Regions from separate parts of the Viridibacillus sp. NPDC096237 genome, predicted to be linked through region 3. Evidence: riboswitches for the same ligand, from Rfam matches in the RefSeq annotation. Region 3 holds a riboswitch; each other region holds the start of a gene.
What was found. A riboswitch is a leader RNA that binds a small molecule or an ion and turns the genes downstream of it on or off. The one in region 3 is predicted to bind thiamine pyrophosphate.
Positions count from the first base shown of each region.

Region 1: another riboswitch for thiamine pyrophosphate. It lies ahead of thiT (energy-coupled thiamine transporter ThiT); the one in region 3 lies ahead of ACQKMD_RS16445 (ABC transporter substrate-binding protein).
Region 2: another riboswitch for thiamine pyrophosphate. It lies ahead of tenA (thiaminase II); the one in region 3 lies ahead of ACQKMD_RS16445 (ABC transporter substrate-binding protein).

Region 1 is NZ_JBNNTI010000004.1:46,502-49,790, reverse strand. It holds gene ACQKMD_RS04845 (hypothetical protein) at 1-16, opposite strand, end outside; gene ACQKMD_RS04840 (hypothetical protein) at 259-402, opposite strand; partial or broken gene ACQKMD_RS04835 (M20/M25/M40 family metallo-hydrolase) at 759-935, opposite strand; TPP riboswitch at 1,063-1,168, shown strand; gene thiT (energy-coupled thiamine transporter ThiT) at 1,304-1,864, shown strand; gene map (type I methionyl aminopeptidase) at 2,070-2,822, shown strand; gene ACQKMD_RS04820 (tryptophan-rich sensory protein) at 2,879-3,289, opposite strand, start outside.
Region 2 is NZ_JBNNTI010000010.1:86,058-89,346, forward strand. It holds gene thiM (hydroxyethylthiazole kinase) at 1-564, opposite strand, end outside; gene tenA (thiaminase II) at 564-1,253, opposite strand; TPP riboswitch at 1,351-1,455, opposite strand; gene ACQKMD_RS08450 (MATE family efflux transporter) at 1,626-2,996, shown strand.
Region 3 is NZ_JBNNTI010000034.1:12,909-16,197, reverse strand. It holds gene ACQKMD_RS16450 (hypothetical protein) at 1-738, shown strand, start outside; TPP riboswitch at 1,236-1,345, shown strand; gene ACQKMD_RS16445 (ABC transporter substrate-binding protein) at 1,450-2,442, shown strand; gene ACQKMD_RS16440 (thiamine-binding protein) at 2,456-2,746, shown strand; gene ACQKMD_RS16435 (ABC transporter permease) at 2,746-3,289, shown strand, end outside.

The DNA.
Region 1 (3,289 bases), on a different contig from region 3:
CAAAATAAACAATCACTGGCAAAAGAAATCCTGCAAAAAATATACTGAAATAACATAATGCAGATAATACTCGATTATTATCCAGCACAAGCACCTCCATTCATATTATTATTTACGCTACAGCGCCCAAAAAGATTCAACTTAATGCATGTCTTTTTATTATATCTGCGAAATGGTATATAGATTATATAGATGAAATACTGATATATTCAGAAGGACCATGCCAATCTGCTCCGTCTGGTCCGAATTTGATTGCTGCTACGCCATCTGCTGCATAAAATCTAGTATCAGTAGAGCCGTTTGTCCAACTAGCATGGCCTTCTTGTCACAAACTTCAGCATTTGTTGTAACTGCAAGGAGCAATACTGTGAATAATGATTTCAACTTGGATTGTTTCGTCATCGAGAAATTTTTTTAATATCTTTTAGAATACCTTCTGCTAATTGTCCACGCATCGGAAATCGTAACGTACATTGCACGGATCTGGGACGATATTAAAACGTTCTTCTGCTTGTATTGTAGCCAAATTAATCGATGGAGAGTCATAAAAAGCAATACGGGCATTTTTATTGGTGATTCTAGCAGTTTTGAGTGGAAGTGCATGGCTTGTAAAATAGCATTTATCCCATCCAAAGTGCGACTACCATTGTGATGCTTTACTTTTGAATTAAAGTTCGAATTGTAAAATGCCTTTTGCTTGTAATCCAATTTGCAGACGTGTCGGTTCACCATAAATAACAAATTGGCCATTATCCCCATTAGGAGTTAAGCCATCCTAATGTATTTTCACCTCCAGTTTCTTCGTCTGTCACCAGATGGAGTTGAAGGCGTCTAGGCAGCTTATCAGCTGATTTAGATAGCTCAACAAAGCTGACTATCATCGCCGCCGCAACTCCGGCTTTCATATCAGTAGCTCCACGCCCGTATAAAAGGTCATCATCTACAGTGGGAAATTATATTTGTTTTTGGCAGAGAGTTCTTTAACATTTTAGAGTAATCTATTGAAAAATAAGAATCGTTTGAGTACAATAGGGGAGTTCGATAATTACAATTAAATGATGTATTTACCACAAGGGGAGCCGAAATGGTCGGCTGAGAGTGAACCCAAAGTTCTAACCCTTTGAACCTGTAAGTTAATGCTTGCGTAGGAATGTGGATAGAAATCGACATATAACCGATGTCAGGACCTGTCCTGATGTCGTTTTTTTGTTGCCGAAAGTTTTACTATCTAGAGCTCATTTACAAATGAGATACGTTTTAGGTCTTGTGTGTTCTACATCAGAACTACGGGAGGATGTTTATTGTGAATAAAAAGAGATTATTGTTTTTAATCGAGATTGCAATTTTTGCTACAATCGGTTTAATTTTGGATCAGTTGTCATTTAAGCTATGGGCTCAAGGTGGTTCTATAAGTCTTGTTATGGTACCGATTGTATTAATGGCATTTCGTTGGGGTGTATCAGGTGGTTTGATTACGGGATTTTTAGTTGGTTTATTGCAAGTGTCGATGGGTGCCTCAATTTTTACACCTGTTCAAGGATTTATCGATTATTTTATAGCATTTACTGTAGTCGGTTTAGCTGGTGTTGTGAGACATCTAGTGTTTGCGGCAAGTAAGCAATTAAACAAAAAAGAAATCACTTTGTATATTGTACTAGGTACTACTCTTGGAGGGTTATTGAGATATGTGGCACATACTACAGCAGGGGTTGTATTCTTTAGTAAATATGCAGGTGATCAAAATGTTTATTTGTATTCTATAATTTATAATGGTACGTATATGTTGCCAGCTACTATACTAACAGCCGTTGTAGCGGTATTATTATTTACTTCAGCACCTCGTTTATTACAACAAAAAAATTGATACAAAAAAGAGGATTCCTTATAGATGGAGTCCTCTTTTAGTACTTTCAGTAACAAAATTTCATATATTAATATAAGAACTAAACGAAACTTTTCTAAATATATAGACATTTGAAATGGAGAGATACTCGAATTTCATGTTCTTCATTTTGCGAAAAAAGTGTTATAGTAGAGAGTAGACATATGAGAAGAAGGGATCGTATAAAATGATAGCTATAACTCAAGAGGAAATTGCAGCATTGAAAAAAGCTGGACGTGTAATGGCCCAAATCCGTGAAACGATGAAGGCTGCAACAAAGCCAGGAATTACAACAAAAGAATTAGATGAAATTGGTGGCCGTTTATTTGAAGAAAATGGAGCCGTTTCAGGACCTAAAAGTGAATATGATTTTCCGGGATATACATGTATAAGTGTGAACGAACAAGTTGCACACGGCATTCCAGGGAACCTTACATTAAAAGAGGGAGACCTTATTAATATCGATGTTTCAGGTCATGTTGATGGCTACTTTGCAGATACAGGTGTGTCATTTGTTGTAGGTGGTGGATCTTATCCAGAAATCGATAAACTTTGCCAAGTTGCAGAAAGTGCATTTGATCGTGCGATGACGAAAGTAAAACCAGGTGCCCGTTTAAATCAAATCGGTAAAGCTGTAGAACGTGAAGCGAAAGCAAATGGCTTAGCGGTTATTATGAACTTAACTGGGCATGGCATTGGGCGTTCACTTCATGAAGATCCACAACATGTATTGAACTATTTTGATGCATGGGATCGTACAATTTTAAAAGAAGGAATGGTTTTAGCTGTTGAACCGTTCATCTCACAAAAAGCAGAACACATCGTTGAGTCAGGTGATGGTTGGACATTTATAACGCCTGATAAATCACTAGTTGCACAATATGAACATACAATCATCGTAACAGATGGTGAACCGATTATTACAACTAAATTAGATTAAAATATTGAAAAGGCCTCCCTTGAAATTTCATCAAGGAAGGCCTTTTTGTTATACAGTTATTTAGAAGGCTTTTGTTTTTTTATAAATAATATTCCTGCCAATAAGACACCACTTAAAAAAAGGGCAGCAGTCGTTACGAGTAATTCCTCAAATCCATTTTTTATCGCAACTCCAATATAAGCCCAAATGAAGACGGTAGGAAAGTTAATATCGAAATAGTGGAAACGCATATGAAGTGCAATAGCGGTACCTAGAGTGAGCATAATAACAGCCCATAAAGGATCACTTAATCCTAAGCCACTCCAATGGTTATACGTTAGTACGAAAGCGATATTTTTTATTGTTGCTACGCAAATCCAAGCAAAGTAAATAGAGATCGGTATGCGTTTTGACCATGCTTGTTCATCGTTACTATATGAGAAATATAGAAGTGCTAGACAAGCTAATAATAATAGCATTACGATAAC
Region 2 (3,289 bases), on a different contig from region 3:
TAGTGGCATAAAGTCATGTCCACCTTCAATTTGAATTGTCGTTTGACCATCAGTTACCGTATCCTTAACCCCAGTGACTGCAACGATACAGTTATTTCGATTGGCAACTTCTTTAGCAATTAGTTGTACATCTATTTGCCCTTCGCCAGCATCGGCTCCTCTTGATTGCCATTCGACATTACCGATTGCAGCAAGTTCTCCTAAATTACAGCGAATAGCTGTAACTTTGATTTCCTTTAAAATAGTTGTCACCGATTGCATACGAAACTCACTAGCACCTACGCCAACTGGATCAAGGACAACCGGAATATTCTTTTTGTTGGCACTTTTGCCCGCTTCAATGATAGAAGATACAGTTCCTTGATCAAGTGTACCGATGTTAAGAACTGTACAGTCCGCTAGGGTAGCCATTTCAGCTACTTCTTCAATTCCTTCCGCCATCATAGGTGAAGCACCAAGTGCGAGGAGACCATTTGCTTGGAAATTGGCAACAACAATATTTGCAATATTGTGGATTAGCGGTTTTTCAACACGCAGCTTTTCTAGTAAATAATTTTTGTACATTATTTAGTAAGCTCCTTTTCGTATTGCCCAATTGTCCATTGTTGTTTCGTCCACGCCATTTCCCAAAAGTGCCATTCATAATAACTACTTTTACGGAAATGTTCTTTTAGCTGCTGAATGCGTGTAGGAGGTAAATCTTTAGCAAGGTCATTCATGCGATTAATTTGTTCCTCTACCAATTCTCCGAACCATTCAGATCCATATGTTTGAATCCATTTATCATAAATAGGATGATTAGGTTGTGAATCTTTTAGACGTTCCCCAATTTCATAGTAAAGCCAGTAACAAGGAAGTAGTGCAGCTAGAGTGTCGGCTAAATCACCGTTATTTGCTGTACGATACATATGAGAAACATATTCGTAAGCTGTTGGTGCTGGCTCAAATGATGCGAATTCTTCATCCGTGATTTCTAACATAGTAAAAAATTGCTCATGAAGTGACATTTCTGCAATACATGTTGATTCAGCATGTTTGGCAAAACGTTGTGTAGTATGTAAATCATTTGCCTTTACGGCTCCTAGTGCTTGCACTTTTGCGAAATGGGTTAAGTAATAAGCATCTTGTTGTACGTAATATTGGAAAATATCGAGTGGTAATGTACCTGCCGCAAGTGATTTTACAAATGGATGATGAAAGCTACCTTCCCATAAATCATTGCATTCTAGTCTTACTTCTTCACAAAATGTCATCTCTATGCACCCCAAGTTTTTTGTATTTTGAAAACAAAAAGCCGCCTCCTGATCTGTGTCAGTAGGCGGCAGACAATCATTTTCAATGAAACAAAATAGAATGATAGCGCCACTTCCCTCCGCTGGTATGAGCCAGATCAGGTTCCAAGGGTCCACAGTACTCTGCGTCTCAGCCAATTATATGACTCCCCTAGTGGTTAAAAAGCGATTTAGTTTTCAACAACAATATAACATAAACAATGGAATTAGCAAGGTGTAAATTAACCATAGTAAATAGATTGTAATAAATGGCATTATGACATAGCTATGAGCTTATTTCTATGTTAAGATACAACCTATCTCAATTTTTAAATTAGAAAGTAAGGTGAGCGGATGGACGTAACTGCAACAGCGAAGGGGCCAGAAGAGAAATTGAATTTATTTCATTTAACATGGCCGATATTTTTAGAAGTATTTCTATTTATGTTGATGGGGCTCGCTGATACATTTATGTTGAGCGCATTGTCAGATGATGCAGTATCAGGCGTCGGTGCCGCTAATCAATATATTCATATAGCAATATTGATTTTAGAAGTAATAGGAAATGGTGCATCGATTGTTGTTGCTCAATATTTAGGGTCTAAGCGTTATTTGGAAGCATCCAAAATTACAGCATTAGCTGTTTCGTTGAATTTAGTTATTGGCCTAATAATGAGTGTCGCTTTTGTTATTTTCTCAAAAAATATTATGATTGCAATGAATTTACAAGGTGATGTTCTTGAGTATGCTAGTAAATATTTATTTATTGTTGGAGGAGCTATTTTCCTACAAGCAATCATTAATTCATTAGCAGCGATTATTCGCGTGCATGGTTGGACGAAACAGACGATGTATGTGTCACTTGGAATGAATATCTTTCACGTGATAGGGAACTATGTTTTAATCTTTGGTAAATTGGGCTTTCCTGAACTAGGTGTGCAAGGTGCGGCCATTTCATCAGTTGTCAGTCGTATTTTGGCTCTATTAGTATTCTTTTGGTTATTGTATCAAGCACTAGATGTACGTATTAAATTGCAATACTACGTGTCATTATCAAAAGAATATATCAGTAAGATTTTGCAAATTGGTCTTCCCTCTGCATTTGAGCAGGTGATGTACCAAGGCTGTCAAATTGTCTTCTTATATTATGTGACGTATTTAGGAACAGAGTCACTAGCAGCTCGGCAATATGCGTATAATATTTCAATGTTCACCTATTTATTTGCCATAGCGATTGGAACGGGTACCGCAATAATGGTTGGTCGTTATGTTGGCGCTAATGAAAAGGATGCGGCTTATAAACAATTGTGGATTAGTTTGAAATGGGCGATATTATTTACAATAGTGATGGTCGCAGTAGTCGTTATTTTCCGCTATCCATTAATGCGTCTCTTTACTGATAATCCAGAGGTTATCAAAATAGGTGCGGCAGTGTTAGTGTGCAGCATTTTGCTAGAAACAGGGCGCACATTTAATATTACAATTATTAACTCGTTACGAGCATCAGGTGACGCTAAATATCCGTTAGTCATCGGTTTTTTCTCGATGGTTTGTATGAGCTTACCACTTGGTTATTTGTTTGTATTCCAATTAGATATGGGTTTAGTAGGCGTGTGGTTAGCAATTGCGGCAGATGAATGGTTCCGAGCTATCCTAGTTTTCTTTAGATGGAAAAGTCGCCGTTGGGAAAGATATGCTCTCGTTTCACCTGACAAAACGAAATAGTTTGATTGGATATTGTATATAGTTTGTAGTGAGAGAAAAGACGTTAGCATATTGATGCTAGCGCTTTTTTTATGGATTTTTGATGAGAGGGGTTAGCGCCAATTAAGAAGTTAGAGAGTTAATATTACAATTAGAATAAAAGTCCACACAAGATTGTACAGTTGTAAGTATAATAATTCCACAAGGGAAAAATAAAGTTCAAAACTACACGGTGATTTTTATAACAATCAGTATTCAATAATGAATTACTCAAGAAAGTGTGTAGTTTTTTTGTATAAAATAATTGTAAAAAC
Region 3 (3,289 bases):
CAAATTATGTATAAGTTGAAGCAACATCATGTGATGGCTCAAACCGTCATAGATAAAAAAAGTGGCGATGTTACGGGTGATGGCTTAATTGATACAATTCTTCTTACTGGTGAGAAAACCGCAGGAAGTCCATATTTGAAGAATATTACCCTTGTGATTTTTAATGAAAAAACAAATTTTTACGAACAAATTCCATTGAAAGAAAATGCGGGTTATAACCCCACCATATCGCTCGGGGATTATACAGGAGATCATGTAGATGACATATTGGTAGTCATAGATTCAGGCGGAAGTGGTGGCATAATATTTGCGTATATATTTACATATGTGAATGGACAAATGAGCCAAGTATTTGACTCGGAAGCATATAATGAACTTTCAAAATACGAAGTTAATTATCTGGATCATTACAAAGTGAGCGTTACTAGCTCCTATCCAAAGAAAAAATATATCTTAGATTTAACGTATAAAGGAAAAGAATATTTGTCTGAAATTTATAATATAGATGGTACCCTTAAAGAACCAATTCAAGGCTGGGTTGATCCGATTGGCGGACTCTATCCTATTGATTATGCTAGAGATGGCAACTACGAATTTTTGGCTTATCAAGAAATCGCGGGTAGATACCATGCCGACGGATTAGGATATGTGGAAACTGTATTGAAATGGAATGGACATGAATTCGTTCCAGATCGCCAAACCGTATCGATTTTCGGTGAAGATTTGCTGGCGAAGTAATTGGTATTTATGTTAATACATCTTCATCTATTAATAAAACAAATAGTAATTTTGAGAGTACAGAAGACGTGAATATTCTGCTAAATAACAATGGAGTGAGTTAGTGCAACAATCACTCGAGTTAGTACAACAATGAAGCAAGATAACGCAACAATCACCAGAATTAACGCAACAATCACCTCAAATAGCGCAACAATCCACTAATCCATAGCCATCACTTCCAAATAAATATTGGAAACTTTTGTTTTTTTGATATTAGAGAGTACAGAAGACGTGAATATTCTGCTAAATAACAATGGAGTGAGTTAGCGCAACAATCACTCGAGTTAGTGCAACAATCAAGCAAGATAGCGCAACAATCACCAGAATTAACGCAACAATCACCTCAAATAGCGCAACAATCCACCAATCCACCAATTCACAGCCATCACTTCCAAATAAATATTGGATTCTTTTGTTTTTTTGATATAATAGGTGAGAAAGTTAAGTTCATATGTGCAAGAATGTGGGGGGGCTGGTGTTGCCAGCTGAGAATGTATCCGATAGATGCTGACCCTTAGAACCTGATCTGGTTAACACCAGCGGAGGGAACATCAGCTAAAATCTTGAGTATCATTGTATTTTAGAATGTATGTTAACGTCCGGAATAGTTCCGGGCGTTTTTCTTTTTGCATGGAACTTGTCAAAATAATATAGATGGAGGCAAGGGAAATGAAAAAATGTATGTTGCTCATTGTAGCATTATTGGCTTTAATAGGTTGCCAATCAAATGAGTCAAAAGGAAATGAAAAAGATTCAAAAAATGCATTAACAAAAGTAACTGTAGTTTTAGATTGGACACCAAATACAAATCATACAGGGTTGTATGTAGCGCAAGAACAAGATTTTTTTAAAGAGCAAGGATTAGATGTAGAAATAATTCAACCAGGTGAAACAGGAGCAGCTCAACTAATAGCTTCAGGTAAAGCCGAATTCGGTATTTCAGCGCAAGAATCGATTACACAAGCAAGAGTTCAAGGAGTTCCACTGGTGTCAATCGCAGCGATTATTCAGCATAATACATCTGGGTTCGCATCCCCGATAGACAAAAATATTAAATCACCAAAAGATTTTGAAGGTAAAACTTACGGTGGATGGGGTTCCCCAATCGAAAAGGCAGTGCTCGATTCTCTTATGAAAATCGAAAAAGCAGATAGTAAGAAGCTAGACATTATTAATGCTGGAGATGCTGACTTCTTTACAATGGTCAAAAAAGATGTAGATTTTGCATGGATTTACTACGCATGGACAGGTGTTGAAGCGGAACTGCGTGGAGAAAAATTAAATATGCTCTACTTAACAGACTATAGTGACAAACTAGATTACTACACTCCGGTCCTAACAACTAACGAAAAAATGATACAGAGCAATCCAGAAACGGTGAAAGCATTCACTAAAGCAACTTCGAAAGGATATGAATTTGCTATAAAAGATCCAGAAGCCGCTGCTGATATCTTACTAAAAGAGGCCCCAGAATTAGATGCAGAACTAGTTAAGGAGAGCCAAAAATGGCTAGCTGACAAATATCAAGATGATGCAAAACAATGGGGAGAGCAGAAGCTTGAAATTTGGGAGAACTATGCAAAATGGATGAGTGAAAATAACGTATTAGAAGGAAAATTCGATCCTGAAAAAGCGTTCACAAACGAATTTTTACCACAATAAGGAGGAGAAAGAAATGGCTAATTCATTAATCAGTGTACAAATCATTCCAAAAACAAAAACATACGAGGATGTTATTCCTTTTGTAGATGCAGCGATCAAAATTATCGACGATGCTGGTGTGAACTATGAAGTACATCCACTTGAAACAACAATGGAAGGTGAACTTTCTGAACTACTAGAAATTATCCAAAAAATGAACGAAAAAATGATCGAACTTGGTAGCGTAAATGTTATTACACAAGTGAAAATACTTTATCAACCAACGGGTATCACACTTGGGACTTTAACGGAGAAATACAAATAATGAAATGGATTCGTGAAAAAGGAGGAGCGATTTTTCTGCTCCTTTTCATTTTATGTTGTTGGGAACTAGTAGTTAGATTAAAAGAAGTTCCGGGCTGGTTGCTACCTGCTCCGACAGCTATTTTTTCTGAAGCAGTCAAAGCGATCCCTACATTTTCAACTGATATTTTTGCTACAACTCAGTTAGCGATTTTAGGACTTACAATTGGAAGCTTTGTAGGGTTTATCATAGCGGTATCTCTACATATGTTGCCGAAAGTTCAAAAGCTTGTATATCCGTTACTTATTCTATCGCAAAATATTCCAATCATTGTTTTAGCACCTCTTCTAATTATTTGGTTCGGCTTTGGTTTATTGCCAAAACTGATCATTATAGGTTTAGTCTGCTTTTTCCCAATAGTTGTAGCTGCCTTAGATGGCTTTAAAAATACAGCTCCAGAGCTCAAATACTATATGGAAATGGCTGGAGCATCGAAAAGCCAATTATTTTGGAAGCTAGAATTACCACATTCACTTCCTACATTATTTTCTGGGCTGAAAATCG